One region of the Actinomadura sp. 9N407 genome, then DNA from elsewhere that is predicted to be linked to it. Evidence: riboswitches for the same ligand, from Rfam matches in the RefSeq annotation. Region 1 holds a riboswitch; each other region holds the start of a gene.

Region 1 (4,202 bases):
GGGGGGCGAGCGCGGCGTCGAACGCGCGGGACCGGGCGATCTCCGAGGCGCTGAAGTCGCGGGCCGGGTCCACCGGTACGGACCCGCCCGGGACGTCGCCCTCCAGCGGGTTCCACGGGGTCGTCAGGGCCAGCACCGCGCCCACGGCCGCGAACAGCGCGACGGCGGTGAACGCGGCCGCCTTCCTGGACCGCCCGTCGGGTCCCGCTCCGGTCATCCCAGTTCCTTCCGCAGGTGGTCGCGCCAGGCGGCGGTGAGACCGGCCGGGCTCAGGCCCAGGACCTCGCGCAGCGCGGCGGCCTCGGGGCGCTCGCCCGCGGTCCGGTAGAGCCGCACCAGCGCCGCCTCACCGTACCGGTCGGCGATCATCCGGCAGGCCAGCCAGGCCTCCTGGTACGACTGCGCGAGCCGTCCGGAGCCGCCGTCGAACGCGGCGCGGCCGGGCAGCGCGGCGGGCAGCCGCCCGGCGGCCACGTCGCGGTGCAGCTCGCGGGCCGCCGACCGTACGCTCACCGCCCGGCCCTTGTAGCCGACGTAGTCGGCGAAGCCCTCGATCAGCCAGAGCGGGGTGCGGCCGTCGCGGGCACCGCCGGTGGCCACATGGGTGAGCTCGTGGGTCAGGACGACGTCGCGGCCGAGGTCGTTGAGGCGGCCGAAGGTGTCCGGTGCGATGACGATGCGGTCGGCGCCCGGGCCGCCTGCGGTGGGGACGACCGTGGCCAGCGCGGCGATCTCACCCAGTTCCAGGCCGCCGCCGCCCGCGAGCGCGCCGGCCCGCGCGGAGTCGGCGGGTACCAGCGCGACGGCCCGCCGGGACCAGTCCCGGCCGGCCAGGGGACCCGCCACCCTGGAGACGGCGGGGACGGCCTCGTCCAGCCGGCGGGCGATCTCGTCCAGCCCCGGGGCGTCCCCGATCACCAGGCCGGCCCGCCCCTTGACGACGGTGAGCGGGCCGCCGTCCCAGATCGCGGCGTCGTCGGGGCGGCCCCGGGACGTACCGTCGCCGGCGATGACCCACAGCCCCGAGCGCGGTGCGAACGCCAGATGGCGCGTCCGTGTCAGCGGGGCGTCGTCGTGGCCGCGCAGCCGGTACCGCAGGTTCACCTGGACGAGAGCGGCGCCGCCGGTGGTGGACTCGACCCGCTCGAAGCGTTCCCGCCAGCCGTCCAGGGGCAGCTTGAGCAGGTTGTCGAGCATCGTGGACTGCGCCTGCCGGTAGGCGGCTGGGGCAGTGGCGACCGTGGCCATGAAGGCGGCCCGGTCGCGCTTGCGTACGGCGTCGGCCCGGTTGGCCAGGACGGTCGCGATGGCCCGCTCGTCCGGGCGCCCGACATCCGCCGCCGATGCGGAGGCCGAGGACGGCGTGCCGGAACCGGTATCGCCGGAACGAGCGGCGGTCAGGCCGAGCCCGGCGAGCACGCAGGCGGCGGCGCCCGCGGCGAGGACCGCCAGGGTCCTGCGCCGCGGGACGCCCCGTACGCGCCGTTCGTCCATGCGCGCGATCCTATTGAGCCCCGCGCACGGCTCGCGCCCGGAGTGAGCGCCTCACAGGGCTCGTCTCACGGTGTTCGTCTCACGGGTGCTCGCCTCACTTGGCGTAGTCGGGGTAGCCGTAGCCGACGATCTGGCCGGCGGACCGCTCCCGGACCTTGACGGCGTTGCTGGTGTTGCCCTCGACGGTCCGCACCCGGCCGTCGCCGAGGTCCTCGACGACCATCCCGACGTGCTGGATGTCGCCGAGGCCCTTGCCGCCGTCCCAGGCGAAGAAGACGATGGCGCCGGGCTCGGGCTCGTCGCCCCACCGGTCGTTGTCCTGGAACCAGCGGGCGTGCGCGATGGTCCAGGCGTCGCTGCCGATCTGGTCGGTGAAGCCGATCTGCTCGCCGATCCAGGAGATGAACATGCTGCACCACTGGGCGTCGTCGTAGCCCTTGATGGAGCCGCCGTCGCGCTGCACGGTCTGCTGGGCCCGCTCGGTGGACATGTACCAGTCCTGGAACTTGGTCTGGCCGTCGCCGTTCTCGGAGATGCCGACCTGGTCGCGGGCGACCTCGATGGCGTCGTCGGCGGTCGGCTTCTTGCGCTGGGCCTGCTGCGCCTTCGCGCCGGAGGACGCCTTGGGGGCGGCCTTCTTCGGCTCCTTGCGGTCCGCGGCCCTGCCGCCGGTCCGCTCGTGCGCCGCGCTCGCGGCTCCGGCCGCCCAGGAGGAGCCGGTCCGGTCGGGGGACGTGCCGCCTTCTCCGGCGAACGCCTGCGTGCCGGCGGCGGCCACGCCGATGACGGCGGCTCCGGCGACGATGCCGCCGGTGGTGCGGAGGCCGACGACCAGGGGGTGCTGCTTGCGATGCTTGCCTGCCACGGTGGGGGCTCCTCAGCTTCCATGCCGCCTACCGGGTTAGCTGACGGGTTCGGGCGTGGAAGCTGCCCTACGGCCTGTGGAAGGCCGATGCACCCCATGGGACATGTGGGTCCCCGGTTCCGCGTTCGCGGATTCGGCGGTGGGCGCCCGTACGGCGGGCGCCCGGCTATCGGGTCGGTGGTCAGATCTCCCGGGTCCCGGCCGCGGGCTCAGGGACGAGCGCGGATGGACCGGGAGAGGGGACGGGCGGCCCCGGGAAGGGGACTCGCCCACGGCTAGGGCCCGATGGGAGGGCCGCCGTGACGCGTTCGCAGCACCCATGCGCGCTGCGGGTCGTTCACGGACGGCCGGGCCGGCCGATTGGGGAGAGACCCGGCACCTGGAAGGTACCGAGCGGGGCGGCACCTGGACGGTGCCGCGGGGCGGTGGTGCTGGAGTGCACCACGGGCCCGGACGACGCCTGGGGGGCGCCGTAAGTGGACACAAGGTACCAAAGGTCCACGAATAGGCAAATAGGACACCAAAAAACCGGCGGACCAGGAATAACCCGGTCCGCCGGCGGCAGTGCTGGAAGGGCCCCGCGGGCCCTCGTACCGGCGCTCAGCCGGCTTCTGGAAGGACGGTCAGGGCCGGCCCGCTCCGTAGTAGTTGGAGAGGTAGTAGCCCGAGGTGATGCTGACGACCTCGACGTTCTTGCCGGTACGCGGCGCGTGGATCATCTTGCCGCCGCCCACGTACAGCCCGACATGGCCGAGGCTGTTGAAGAACACCAGGTCACCGGGCTGCAGGGAGCCCTTGGCGACCCGCTTGGTGGCCGCGTACTGGGAGTTGGTCGTACGGGTGATGCCGACGCCCGCCGCACCCCAGGCCTTCATCGTCAGGCCCGAGCAGTCGTACGAGCTCGGGCCCGAGGCGCCGTAGGAGTACGGCTTGCCGAGCTGGGCGTAGGCGAAGTTCAGCGCGGTGCGCGCCGAGCCGCTGGCGGGTCCGTTGTAGGAGCCGCCGGTGGCGCCGCCGCCGCCCGAGGACACCGGCTCGCCCAGCCGGGCCAGCAGCGCCTTCTGCTTCTTGGTCTGCTTCTCGACCTCGACCTTCTCGGCCTTGGTCTCCTTGGCCTTGGCGAGCGCGTCGTCGTAGGCGGCCTTGGCCTGCGCCTGCTCCCGGCGCACCCGCTGCGCGGACGCCAGGAACTGGGTGAGGTCGGAGCTCTGATTGCGGGACAGGTGCGAGAAGACGGCGGCCTGGTCGAGCACGGCCTGCGGGTCGTCCGCGCCCACGAAGCCCGCGACGTCGCCGGTGTCGCCCTGCTTGTACGCGGCGGCGGCCATCCCCGCGATCTTCTCGCGGAGCTGGTCGTAGGTCGCCTGCTCCTCCTTGCCCGACAGCTGGGTCGCCTTCCACTTCTTCTTGGCGACCTTGTACTTCTCGCGGGCCTGGTTGTACTTCTCCACTCGCTGCTCGACCTGCTCGTTGAGCTTGGTGAGCTTCTTGCGTTCCGCGGCCGGGTTCGGCGCGGCGTGCGCCACCGAGGTGGGGAACGCAAGCGAGGCGGTCAAGGCGAGGCAGAAGGTCGCCGTGAGCCGGCGGGAGGCGCCGCGTCCCTGGATGAAGCCCTGGCGGGAGCGCTCCGGCGCTGAGCTCGCTCCGGTGAGATCACTGGCCACGATCGGTAGTGCCCCTCTCGTCCACGTTGTCAGCGGTCGACACTAGCGAGGGGCACCACCCGTCACAACCGATTCGTTGGTCTTCGGCCGCCTAATACGGGCTTTGTCGGCGCTCTGTGAGACAAAGATCACGAAGCGCGTTCGTTTGGGGCGTCCGCGGACACGCTGCGCGACACATC
Region 2 (4,202 bases), on a different contig from region 1:
GGAAGTCGCGGCGGTAGCACTTGTTGGTCGAGAGCGTGTCGTACAGCAGGTCGGGGTGATCGAGGACGGAGTCGTGCACGGCCCGGCGCCGGTAGAGCCGGGGGTACCAGAGCGTCTCCCTGGCGTGCGGGCCCAGATGTGACCGTACGCACAGGCCGGAGACGAGATCGGCGCCGGTCTCCTCGGCGGCGGCCACCATGGTCAGGCAGGCGTGCCGGTCCAGGACGTCGTCGCTGTCGAGGAACATCACCCGGGCCCCGCGGGCGTGCTCGATCCCGACGTTGCGGGGCCGGCCGCAGCCGCCGGAGTTCTCCGGGAGGTGGACGGCCCGGACCCGGCCGGGATGCGCGGCGGCGAACCGGTCGGCGACCTCGCCGGTGCCGTCGGTGCTGGCATCGTCGACGATCACCACCTCGACGCTGCGCAGCGACTGGGCCAGCACCGAGCGGACGGCGCGCGGCAGCCGCCCGGCGTCGTTGTAGGCGATCACGACGACGCTGACGTCGGGCCGGACCCGCATCCCATCCCCCTTCGCCCGCTTTCGACCGTTCCGGGGTAGGCATTTCCAGCCAGGCCCATTGCCGGGTCGATCTGGGATCAAGCGGACGTCAATGTTCGGGGGTGATCTCCGTTATGCCCCAGAACATGGGGAAACGCCGAGGGCGCCCGGCCACCATGATCATGGTGGCCGGGCGCCCTCGGCTCGGGTCCGTCAGCACGGGTTCATCACCCGCGCGGGATCACTTCCCGCGGTAGTCGGGGTAGCCGTAGCCGGCCACCTGCGACACCTTGCGGGTCTTCTCCTTCACGGCGTTGCCGGTGTTGCCCTCGACCGTGTCGATGGTGCCGTCGCCGTTGTCCTTGACGACCAGGCCGACGTGGTTGATGGACGAGATGCCGCCGCCGTTCCAGGCGAAGAACACCACGGCGCCGGGCTTGGGCTCCTGGCCCCAGCGGCCGGTCTTCTTGAACCACATGGCGTGCTGGACGGTGTAGGCGTCCCAGCCCATGCCCTTGACACCGGTCTGAGCGCCGACCCAGGACACGAACATGTTGCACCACTGGGCGCCGTTGTAGGCGGACACGTTGCCGCCGTCACGCTGGGCCGTCAGCTTGGCGTTGTCGGTGCCCACGTACCAGTCGTGGAACTTGGTCTGGCCGCCCTTGCCCTCGGAGATGCCGACCTGCTTCTTGGCCAGGCCGATCACTTCCTGGGCGGTGGCGGCCTTGGCGCCGGCGTTGGCGTCCTTGGCCGAACCGGCGTCCTCCTGGGCGTCGCCGGCCTCGCCGGCCACGGTGCCGGTGGCCTTCTGCGAGGTCGACTCGGTCTTGCCGGCCTTACCGGCCTTGTCGGTCAGCTGGTCGACGGCGGCGTGGCCGCCCTTGCCGACACCGGCCACGCCGGCGACGGTCTGCACCTGGTCGGCGGTCGGGGTGGTGGAGGCCACCGCGCCCATGGCCGAGCCGAGGGCCAGCACGCCCATCGTGGCGCCACCGATCACACCGGCGGCGGCGCGCCCGCGGAGGGCGAAGGTCTGGGAGGTCAGTTCGCTCGTACGGACGCGGAGAGCGGCGAGAGCGGGAGAGTTGCGGAACGACAAGTCAGAGTCTCTTTTCTTCCATGGCCGCCTACCGGGTTAGCTGTCGGATTCGGGCATGGAAGTCGCCCTACGGCACACGCGGACGTGCGCCGATTCACCCCAGGTTGGTTGGGTCCCCGGCTCCTGGCACCGCTGTGCGGTGCGGAACGGACTCGGCGGTCCGGCGGCCATGAAGCGCCACCGGCACTGCGATCAGATGGATGACGGTCGTGCGGGTTCATGGACCGCACACACGACCTCGGGTGGCGGGATCCGGCCGTCCGGCTCGGTCCGCCCTCCCGATGAGCGACGCATGGGGTGCATCGCGGAGGTGGTCAGAAGGTATCAAACTTCTTACTTGTGGCAAATCCGGGGCAAAGCACCCGGCCCTAGGTTCAAAACCACCCACACCTCGCATCTCTTCCCGACATCTGGGCATGATCCGGACGCGGAACCGCACCGCGCCCCAGTGGCGCCCGGGGAGGAGACGGATCGATGGGGTCGGATTTCGGGTTGTTGGCGATCACTCTGCTGGGACTCGCGGGGCTGGGCGTGGTCTGCCTCGCCCTCGCCGTGGCCGGGGGGCTGATGCTCGCCCGCTCCCTCGCGGAAAGGCTGCCCGTGCGGGCCTCCGGGGCCCCGCTGCCCGTCCGCAGGCCGGCGGAACGGCAGCGCCGGCCGGGCACTGAGGAAAGCGCCGGAACCCAGGGCGAGAAGCAGCGCGAGACGCCGGGCGAGAAGCGGAACGAACCGCGGAGCACGGCCCGAACGGCACGGTCAGCGTCGAACTAGCCGAGACAAAGGCCACACCAAGCCAGGGTCACGAACGGCCGCGAGACACACCTCACACCGCAGAGGCCCTTTACCTCTGCCTACACCCCGGTCTGCCTTCACCTACGGCCCCGGCTTCGCTTACGGCGCCGGCTTTGCCTACGCGCCCGCTCCGGCCCCTGCGCCCGCTCCAGCCTCGGCGTTCTGTCCCGCGATGGCGCCTGCCAGGACGAGCCGTCCGGCATCGCGGACCATCGCGGCGACCTCGTCGACCGGCGTGCTCAGTGAGGTCAGGCTGACCAGGGCCGCCAGCAGCACATGGCCGAGAACGATCTCCACCTGGTCCCGCTCGGGGACGGGGTCGCCGATCGCGGCGGCCAGCCGGTCGCGCAGGAACAGGAACAGCACCGTGCGGTCGTCCTCGACGCTGGAGTCGTCCGAGGTCACCGCCTGGACGATCGCCGAGGCCAGCGGGATCTGCTCCGCCCCGGCCCGGACGATCCGCTCCAGCAGGGCGGTGAGCCGCTCGACCGGGGTGTCGCCGACCGCGAGCGCGTCGATGTCGGCGGTCACCCGCTGCGCCCAGCTGGCGGCCACCTCGGTGAGCAGATGGTCCTTGGTCGCGAAGTAGCGGTAGACGGTGGCCCGCGCCACACCGGCGCGATCGGCCACATCGTGCATGGTCACGGCCGGATAGCCGCCCTCAAGCGCCAGCATCCGGGCGGCCTCGATCAGCCGCTCGCGACGGGCCTGCTGTTCCTTGCTGAGGGTCCGCGTGACGGTGAACCGCACATCGCCGCTCAACGCGCCTCCTTCGGTGACCGAACGTGTGACCGCGGCCATCCTCTCGTACATCCGTTCCCATCGCGCCCCCGGTACCGGCGGAACGGGCCTCGCACGCGTTCCAGGGCCGCCCGATTCCAGGGCCCGCGGCGGCCTTGTCCGGCCACCGCCCGGCGGGCGAGGATGCAACGGACGCGGCCGGGATTCGCCCTATCGCTTGCTTGGTTGCGACGCTAGTTTAGACACGGGTCTCCAGGTACCGGACGGGGACCACGAAACGGGAGCACGGATGCCGATGGAGTTGCACGAGGCCCTCTACACCACCCGCGCGATGCGGCGGGTCCGGCCGGATCCGGTCCCGGTGGAGGTCCAGCGCAGGATGCTGGACGCCGCCGTACGGGCGCCCAGCGGCGGCAACAGCCAGAGCTGGCGGTTCCTGCTGGTCGACGATCCCGGCCTGAAGGGCCGGATCGGGCCGCTCTACCGGGACGCCATGGACAAGCTGTGGAAGACCGTCTACAAGGAGCGGATCGACGCCGCCAACGCCGATCCCGAGGACCCCGACAGCGCCCAGATGCTCCGCGTCGTGAAGTCCGCGCAGTGGCTCGCCGACCACTTCGAGGAGGTCCCGCTGTTCCTGTTCGGATACACGCGGTTCGACCCGAACGGCGGCTCGATCTTCCCGGCGATCTGGAGCGCCCAGCTCGCCGCCCGCGCCGAGGGCGTCGGCAGCTCGATCACCTCCGTGCTGAGCTTCTTCCACCCGGACGAGACCAACGAGATCCTCGGCGTCCCCAAGGACGAGGGCTGGTCGATGGCGTGCTGCGTCTCGTTCGGCTACCCGACCGGCCGGTGGGGCGTGGCCGCCCGCCGTCCCGCCCACGAGGTCAGCCACCGGAACGCCTGGGGCGCCCCGGCCGGCTTCGAGACCCCCGAGCCGCTCTGGACCCCCGAATCGCTCAGGAGCCCGACATGACGTCATCGCGCCTCGACGGCACGTCCGCCCTGGTCACCGGAGGCGGCAGCGGCATCGGCCTGGCCTGCGCGCGGCGGCTCGCGGCCGACGGC
Region 3 (4,202 bases), on a different contig from region 1:
TGGGATGCGCCTGTTCAAGACGATGGCCACAGTGGTCACCGCGATGGTGGCGACGAGCTTGACGGGTCCGGCCGCCGCGGCGACCACCCCGGAGTACTACCTCGCGCTCGGCGACTCGTTGTCCGTGGGCGCGCAGTTCGGACTAGGCGAAACCGACCAGGGCTACACGGACCGCCTGCATGCCGCACTGACGGCACGCCAGCCCCGGCTGAAACTGGTGAAACTCGGCTGTGGTGGGGAGACCACCACGACGATGCTCAAAGGGGGCATCTGCCGGTACGCGGCCGGCTCCCAACTGGCCGCCGCCGAGTCCTTCCTGAAGTCGCACGCCGGCCGGGTCCGGTACGTCACCTTGAACATCGGAGCCAATGACACCAACACCTGCCTGCCCGGCGGTGGCATCGACGCGGGCTGCGCGCTGGAAGGCATCGGCTCCATGATCGCCAACCTGCCGCAGATCACCGCGCGGGTGCGGCTGGCCGGGGGCGGCACCCCGGTCTACGCCGCGATGAACTACTACAACCCCGGCCTGGCGTCCTGGGTGGCGAACCCCGGCGGAAAAGCGGCCGCGCTCGCCTCGATACCGGTCGTCGACGTCTTCAACACTTACGAGCACGCCGTCTACCTCGCCGGCGGGTTCAGGGTCGCCGACGTCAACGGCGCCTTCGCCGGCCACGACCTGACCACGAAGGTGACGGTGCCTCCGTACGGCACCGTTCCCCTGGCCGTGGCCCGGATCTGCACATGGACGTCCCAGTGCAGCGACAACGACGGCCATGCGACCCCGGCGGGCTACCGGCAGATCGCCGGGGCCTTTTTGAAGGTCCTCCCCGCCGACGTCAGGTGAACGGCCGCGACGACGGGCCGGAGCACGCGACGACGCTCCGGCCTGCACAGCGAAACGCCTGGCCGGGACGTCCCGGCCAGGCGCTCTGTCACCGTCTCCTCACAGCTTCTTCGGCCGGTACGCCGTGTACTCGCTACCGGACGACAGTCCGTAGTCGCGCGTCCGGTGGTCGGTGCCGTACCTGCCGCGCTGTTCGTAGGCCCAGTAGGACGTGCGGTCCTCGTCGGCCCATTTCTCGAAGATGACGACATGCCGGGTCGTGTTGGTGCCCTCGGCGTCCATGACGAGGTCACCCTTCTTCAGTTCGGACATCTTGATGCGCTCGGTGTACCGCGACGCCGTCAGGCCCACGGTGTTCGGGCCGGGCTTGGGCAGGTCGAGCGCCATCGCCACGTAGCCGGAGCAGTCGGTCCGGTAGCCGTCGTGGTAGTCGGTCTGGCTGTAGGGGACCCTCCGGTCGGTGTGCGGATCCCAGGTCTTGGCCCGGGTGATCACGTCGGAGCGGTCGTCGCGCGCACCGTCCGCCTCCCTCCCGGTGTCCGACTTCCCGGTGTCCGACTTCGTGGAGTCCGGCTTCTTCGCGGACTCCTTCGCGGAGAGCGTCGATGCGGCGGCGGCCCGGTCCGCACTGCCCGGCTCCGAGGACTGGACCGAAGCGTGGGCGGTCGTCGCCACCACGCCGGCCAAGGCGAGGCCGGCCAGTGCGCCGACGGCCTTGGGGTTCACGCGGTTCTTGCTGTGCTTGCCTTTCAAGGGGACTCCTTGGCTTCCAAGACGCCTGCCGGGTTAGCTGACGGGTTCGGACGTGGAAGTCGCCCTACGGCCTGGAACAGGCCGACTCACCCCTGTGCGGACGTTCGGAGTCCGGCACGTCGTGGGTCCCCGGCTCCGCCTTGACGGCGGACTCGGCGTTGCCGCTGCGATCGTTGGGCACTGGGCCCGTCCACGGGACTCTGGTGTCCCGTGCGCGAAAGAGCGGCGCTGATGGGGTTGTGCGGCCATGCGAGGGCCGCGTGCTCTGAGAGCGGTTGCCGGCGCGCTCGGGCCCCGCACGCCGTGGCGTGCGCATGGGAAGGCCTGACGATCGGGTCTCGGAGAGACCGGGCGCGGCAGGAAGGATGCGGGGTGACGCGTGGGTCGCGCCCCCGTCTCACCCGACGGTGTCAGGTGAGGTCATCGCGCCTCTTGGGGCATATAGGACCAAAGCGCCTGGCGGGCGCTTTGGTGGCCGACAAGCTACTCCGAACGTCGATAGAAGGCAAACTCGTACAAAATCAATATCGCCGCAGGTCAAGACCGCGCCATCAGGTGCCGGAGGTGCCGGTGGACTCCAGAGACGACGCGAGCGCCTGCACGTGTACGCGGACGGGCCGTCAGGGAGAGGAGAGCAACAGGGGCGAATCGATCCGCGTACTCCCCGCCAGCCAGATCCGTCCACTCGGCGCGACGGAGACGTCGTGGGTCCATGTCTCGACCGGGGTGGTGAACGTCTGCCAGCCGCCGCCCGCGTACCGCAGCAGCGGCGCGCGACCGTACTGCCTCGGTCGGATGACGGCCACGAGCGGGTTGCCGTCCTTGTCCAGTCTCACCTTCACGCCGTGGCCGTCCAGGGTGCCGGCGGGGGCCGCGGTCCACGTCGTTCCGTTCCAGCGGTACAGGGTGTCCCAGGCGAGCGCCCAGACCGTGCCGCCCTCGGCGGGCGCGACGCTGGTGACGCACGTGGCGGTGGGGAGCGGGGGCAGCACCGTCCAGCTGGAGCCGTTCCAACCGAGGGCCACCGATTCGCTGCTTCCGGTGTCGGGGTTGGAGCGGCAACCTCCGGTCCAGGCATCGGTGGCGCTGCGCCCCTGCAGGTCCCCGACCCCGTGCCACAACCGGCCGGCGACGGGGTCCGCCACCCAGGCGTCGCCGACCCGCCGGAACAGCGCGGGCAGGACCGTGTTGCCAGGGCCCGGTACCTGGATCTGGATCCACACCCCGGCCGGATTAGCCCACAGGCGGGTGTCGTAGTCGAGGATGCCGTCGGGCGGCGGGGCGACGGGCTGGAACGCGGTGCCGTCGAACCGCGCCAGGTAGAGGCGCTCCCCATCTTGAAGGCCCCACACCCAGACCTCGGTGCCGTACGCGACGACCTTTGAGATGCCGCCGTTGCCGGACCAGCCCCTGAGCGGATACTCCTTCCACTGCGACCCCATCCGGCGGCGCACCACCGGGTTGCCGGTGTTGTCGCCGATGTATCCCTGGCCTCCAGCGACCCATGCCTCGGTGTCGGAGACGGCGGCGACGCTGCCGGTCCACGCCCTGGGCCACAGGAACGGCAGCGGGACGTCCTTCAGCGTGGCGGGCGGGGGCGCGGCGTGCACGGCGGACACGGGGGCCAGGGCGATGAACGCGATGGCCGCGGCGGCCAGCCGGGCGGGGAGTGACCTCATGGCGAACATCATCCGAACGAGTGCCATAAGAACGCCAGTGTTCACTGGGAAAATCAGGACCGATCCCGTGTCCGCTTGTGGCCGCCGCCTACGCTCACCTGACATCGGCACGCCCCTGAGGCGGCGAGCGGGGTGTCCCGGTTCGAGGTCGCGAGATCGCGCCTCGATCCACCGACTCCGCTGCTCATAGCCACGGCGCCTATGATCCAGGAATGTTCAGCGATCTCGGGGCGCGGTTTCCCGGTGTGCCGGTGGAACACCGGTCGGTGCCCGAGAGGCACGTGGTGCAGCGCATCGGCGGGATGGACCGGGCCGTCGCGCAGCCCGTCACGTTCACCCCCTTCGCGTCGGCTCGACCGTGTTCGGCACGGTGCGTGTTCTGCTCGGAGACCCTGCGCCATGTCGACGCCTCCCGGCTCTCGGCCTCGCTGCGGCCCGCTTCGGACTATCACGATGGGTTGCGCACCGCACTGGCCGACCTGCGCGGCCTCCCCCTGGGCGTCTCCCTGTCGGGTTTGGAGGCGACCGACGATCCGGACTGGCTCGAGGCCACGGTCGCCGCGCTCACCGACCATGCGCACGCGGGCGGGATACTGACCGAGAGGGTGCTGTACAGCAACACGGCGGGGCTTTCCAGAGAGACGCACGGGGCGCGCCTGATCCCGTTGCTCCGCGACTTCGGGCTCGACCGGATCGAAGTCTCGCGCCACCACTTCGAAGCAGGGCCCAATGGCGCGATCATGCGATTCCGCCGCGGCCAGGCCGTCGCCGATCAGAACGTCTTCGAGGAAACGGTCAAAGAGGCGTCCTCGGCGATGCACGTCCGTCTGGTGTGCGTCATCCAGAAGGCCGGGATCGCCGATGCGGCGGCCGTTCACGGCTATCTCGACTGGGCGCACCGGACGCTCGGAGTGACCGATGTC
Region 4 (4,202 bases), on a different contig from region 1:
CCCCTCCGCGACGGCGACCAGCTCCGCCTGGCCGCCGACGTGACCGGGACCATACAGCTGAAGTAGCGAATGAACGCGTGAGTGAACGACTGAGGGCCGCTCCGATCGGGGCGGCCCTCAGTCGTTCGTCCTCAGTCTTGCGCCATCAGGCATTCGTCACCAGGGCTCAAGAGCCCGGGAAGCCCCTTAGCCGGCTCGCTTGGCGCGGGCGCGGGTGCGCTCGCGCTCCTTGGAGTCCAGGACGACCTTGCGGAGCCGTACGGCGGTCGGGGTGACCTCGACGCACTCGTCCTCGCGGACGAACTCCAGGGCCTCCTCCAGCGTCAGCAGGCGCGGCGGGGTCAGCGTCTCGGTGGTCTCGGCCGTGGAGGAGCGGATGTTGGTCTTCTGCTTCTCCTTGCAGATGTTCACGTCCATGTCGTCGGCGCGGGAGTTCTCCCCGACGATCATGCCCTGGTACACCTGCGTGGTCGGGCCGACGAAGAAGGTGCCGCGCTCCTGCAGGTTGGTGATCGCGTACGCGGTGGCGGCGCCGGTGCGGTCGGCGACCAGGGAACCGGACGGCCGGGTGCGCAGCTCGCCGAACCAGGGCTCGTAGCTCTCGAAGACGTGGTGCGCCATGCCGGTGCCGCGGGTCTCGGTGAGGAACTCGGTACGGAACCCGATCAGCCCGCGGGCCGGGACCAGGAACTCCATCCGGATCCAGCCGGTGCCGTGGTTGGTCATGTGCTCCATCCGGCCCTTGCGGACCGCCATGAGCTGGGTGACCGCGCCGAGGTGCTCCTCGGGGATGTCGATGGTGAGGCGCTCGACGGGCTCGTGCTTCTTGCCGTCGATCTCGCGGGCGACGACCTGCGGCTTGCCGACGGTCAGCTCGTAGCCCTCGCGGCGCATGTTCTCGACCAGGATGGCGAGGGCGAGCTCGCCTCGGCCCTGCACCTCCCAGGTGTCGGGGCGCTCGGTGGGCAGCACGCGGATCGAGACGTTGCCGACCAGTTCGCGCTCCAGCCGGTCCTTGACCAGCCGGGCGGTGACCTTGGTGCCCTTCTCGCGGCCGGACAGCGGGCTGGTGTTGGTGCCCACGGTCATCGAGATGGCCGGCTCGTCCACGGTGATCAGCGGCAGCGGGCGCGGGTCGTCGGGGTCGGCGAGGGTCTCGCCGATGGTGATCTCCGGGATGCCGGCCAGCGCGATGATGTCGCCGGGGCCGGCCGCCTCCGCGGGCTTGCGGGTGAGCGCCTCGGTCATCATCAGCTCGCTGATGCGGACCCGCTCGATGGTGCCGTCCCGCTTGCACCAGGCGACCTGCTGGCCCTTCTTGATGATCCCCGAGTGCACCCGGCACAGCGCGATCCGGCCCAGGTAGCTGGAGGCGTCCAGGTTGGTGACGTGCGCCTGGAGCGGGGCGTCCGGGTCGTACGCGGGGGCCGGGATGGTGTTCTTGATCACCTCGAACAGCGGCTCGAGGTCCTCGCTGTCGGGCATCTCGCCGTTGCCGGGCTTGGCGAGCGAGGCGCGGCCGGCGCGGCCGGAGGCGTAGACGATCGGGAAGTCGATCTGCTCCTCTTCGGCCTCGAGGTCCATGAAGAGCTCGTACGTCTCGTCCACGACCTCGTCGATCCGGGCGTCCGGGCGGTCGGTCTTGTTGACGACCAGGATCACCGGCAGCCGGGCGGTCAGCGCTTTGCGCAGCACGAACCGGGTCTGCGGCAGCGGGCCCTCGCTGGCGTCCACCAGCAGGACGACGCCGTCGACCATGGACAGCCCGCGCTCGACCTCGCCACCGAAGTCGGCGTGGCCGGGGGTGTCGATGATGTTGATCGTCATCCCGGCGTGCCGGACGGCGGTGTTCTTGGCCAGGATCGTGATGCCCTTCTCACGCTCCAGATCGCCGGAGTCCATGACGCGGTCGTCCACGTCCTGGTTTTCGCGGAACGCCCCGGACTGCCAGAGCATGGCGTCGACGAGCGTCGTCTTCCCGTGGTCGACGTGGGCGACGATGGCGACGTTCCGGAGGTCGTCTCGCGTGGAGATGGGCATGCGGTCTCGCCTTGGGGTGAGAGTGTGGGGTTCGCCGCAGAGGTGCGACCGTCCTTATTCTACTTGGCCGAACGCCTCCCCCCGACGGGACGGCCGTCACAGCTGCCACAAATATGGCTATTTGGCCAACTTTGCCCGTTGTTTGTAGTCTCCCCACATCCGGTCGTTCGCAGTCCCGCCCCCCGGGACGACGTCCGGACACCGCCGAATCCCCCACGGGGAACCGGGGACCCAGGCCTCCTGGGGTGAATCGGCGCACATTCGGTGTGCGCCGTAGGGCGTCTCCTGGCCCGAACCCGTCAGCTAACCCGGTAGGCGGCTTAGGAGAGGAGTTCACCGGTTTGACACCGGCCACTGAACGGCGCGGCTTCGCCGTGCCCGCCCTCACCGCTGCCACGATCGTCGCCATCGGCGCCTTCGCCCCCATCGCCGCCCAGGCCGCCACACAGCCGGCCCACGCGCCCGCGTCCGGTACGGCCGTACGGGCCGCCGCGGCCAATCCCCCGAAGCCGACCGAGAGCGAGCTGCGCAAGCAGCTGGACGCCCTCAACACCGAGGCCGAGAAGCTGACCGAGGCGTATAACAAGACCCGGGTGGACATGCGCGCGGCCCAGAAGGCCGAGCGGACCGCCGCCCAGACCGCCGCCACGCTGGAGGCCCAGGTCGCTCCCGCCCGCGCTGAGCTGGGACGGCTCGCCGCCGCCAACTACATGGCCGGCGGCGACGACATGCTGTACGGGGCGGGCGACACCAACGGACTGTCCGCCTCGGCCTACCTGACCCAGAGCCGGGCCGCGACCGTGAACCGGCTCCAGGCGCAGATCGACCAGGCGAACCAGGCGCAGGTCGCCGCAAAGGCCAAGACCGCGCAGGTCCAGCGGGCCGCCACCCAGGCCGAGACCGCCCGCCAGGCGGCCAAGTCCAAGGTCGGCGAGGTCACCCGCCGGCTGGACAAGCTGACCACCACAAAGGTCAAGGACCCCAAGTCCGGGCTCACCGCGTCCGTGAAGGGTTCCGGCCTGCCCGCCAAGATGGCGCGCAAGGCGCTCACCAAGATCGGCAGCCCGTACGTGTGGGCCGCCGCGGGCCCCAGCAGCTTCGACTGCTCGGGACTGGTCGTCTGGGCGTACGACAAGGTCGGCAAGGGCGGGCTGCCCCACTACACCGGTGCCCTCTACGAGCAGGGCAGCAAGGTCGGAAAGGGCGCGCTGCGCTCCGGCGACCTCGTCTACTTCGGCGGCAGCCTGCACCACATGGGCATCTACCTGAGCGACGGCAAGTACCTGCACGCTCCGCAGACCGGCGATGTGGTGAAGATCTCAAAGATGTCCGACCGCTCCGACTACGCCGGCGCCAACCGGATCTCCTGAGCCGGCGGGCGCTCAGCCGCTCACATACGGCTGGACGGCCTCCACGATGGGCAGGTCACCGGGGAGCCACTCGACGTCGTACAGCTCCCCGGGGGCCAGCCAGCGCAGGGCGAGGTGCTCCAGCGCGCGCGCTTCGCCCTCGACGATCCGGGCGGTCCACACCCGCAGCACGCCGCCCAGGCTCAGCGGCCAGTCGCCGCCGATCCGCACGTCCAGCGCGATCTTGACGCCCAGCTCCTCGTGACACTCGCGGACCAGGGCGTCCTCGTCCGACTCGCCCGGATCGACCTTGCCGCCCGGGAACTCCCAGCCACCGGCCAGCGCGGGCGGCTCCGCCCGCTGCGCGGCCAGCAGCCGTCCCCCGGCGATGATCGCCGCGCCCACCACTACGTTGATCGTGACCAGCCCCTCTCTGCCCGGCATCATGCCGGAACGGCGCCGCCCGCGCTCAGGAGGCCGCGCTCCGTGCCGAGCCGTGAGCCGAGTCCTGAGGCGAGTCCTGAGGCGAGTCCTGAGGCGAGTCCTGAGGCCGGTCGCCGCCCTGGGCGGAACCGGCCGCGACGACCGTGACCGCGTCCTCGACGATCCGTTCCAGATGACCGCCGTGCGCGCCGCGCCAGTAGACCTGGCCGCAGTCGGCGCAGCGGCCGTACACGTCGTAGCTGCGGCGCGTCCCGTCCGCCAGCTCCCGCTCGACCTCCTCCTTGTCGACCGGGGCCAGCACGCCGTTGCAGGCGGTGCAGCGGGTCCACGGCCGCAGCTCGGGAACGAAGCGTTCCAGCAGGTCGCGCA

Evidence for each region. Region 1 has a riboswitch for cyclic di-AMP ahead of ACH34Q_RS05065 (CHAP domain-containing protein). Riboswitches for the same ligand answer to the same signal wherever they lie in the genome.
Region 2: it holds a riboswitch for cyclic di-AMP, as region 1 does, so the genes downstream of both, ACH34Q_RS26040 (CHAP domain-containing protein) here and ACH34Q_RS05065 (CHAP domain-containing protein) in region 1, are expected to answer to the same signal.
Region 3: it holds a riboswitch for cyclic di-AMP, as region 1 does, so the genes downstream of both, ACH34Q_RS22165 (hypothetical protein) here and ACH34Q_RS05065 (CHAP domain-containing protein) in region 1, are expected to answer to the same signal.
Region 4: it holds a riboswitch for cyclic di-AMP, as region 1 does, so the genes downstream of both, ACH34Q_RS14015 (NlpC/P60 family protein) here and ACH34Q_RS05065 (CHAP domain-containing protein) in region 1, are expected to answer to the same signal.

The regions. Positions count from the first base shown of each region.
Region 1 is NZ_JBIRAW010000002.1:504,823-509,024, reverse strand. It holds gene ACH34Q_RS05075 (M48 family metallopeptidase) at 1-217, opposite strand, end outside; gene ACH34Q_RS05070 (hypothetical protein) at 214-1,494, opposite strand; gene ACH34Q_RS05065 (CHAP domain-containing protein) at 1,589-2,359, opposite strand; cyclic di-AMP (ydaO/yuaA leader) riboswitch at 2,369-2,508, opposite strand; gene ACH34Q_RS05060 (NlpC/P60 family protein) at 2,983-4,023, opposite strand.
Region 2 is NZ_JBIRAW010000017.1:157,268-161,469, reverse strand. It holds gene ACH34Q_RS26045 (CDP-glycerol glycerophosphotransferase family protein) at 1-520, opposite strand, end outside; gene ACH34Q_RS26040 (CHAP domain-containing protein) at 741-1,601, opposite strand; cyclic di-AMP (ydaO/yuaA leader) riboswitch at 1,612-1,769, opposite strand; gene ACH34Q_RS26035 (hypothetical protein) at 2,076-2,372, shown strand; gene ACH34Q_RS26030 (TetR/AcrR family transcriptional regulator) at 2,511-3,155, opposite strand; gene ACH34Q_RS26025 (nitroreductase family protein) at 3,424-4,110, shown strand; gene ACH34Q_RS26020 (SDR family oxidoreductase) at 4,107-4,202, shown strand, end outside.
Region 3 is NZ_JBIRAW010000013.1:153,515-157,716, reverse strand. It holds gene ACH34Q_RS22170 (SGNH/GDSL hydrolase family protein) at 5-847, shown strand; gene ACH34Q_RS22165 (hypothetical protein) at 947-1,600, opposite strand; cyclic di-AMP (ydaO/yuaA leader) riboswitch at 1,608-1,768, opposite strand; gene ACH34Q_RS22160 (hypothetical protein) at 2,221-3,279, opposite strand; gene ACH34Q_RS22155 (hypothetical protein) at 3,492-4,202, shown strand, end outside.
Region 4 is NZ_JBIRAW010000007.1:280,144-284,345, reverse strand. It holds gene ACH34Q_RS14025 (FHA domain-containing protein) at 1-66, shown strand, start outside; gene typA (translational GTPase TypA) at 187-2,040, opposite strand; cyclic di-AMP (ydaO/yuaA leader) riboswitch at 2,233-2,374, shown strand; gene ACH34Q_RS14015 (NlpC/P60 family protein) at 2,382-3,410, shown strand; gene ACH34Q_RS14010 ((deoxy)nucleoside triphosphate pyrophosphohydrolase) at 3,423-3,836, opposite strand; gene ACH34Q_RS14005 (Mut7-C RNAse domain-containing protein) at 3,859-4,202, opposite strand, start outside.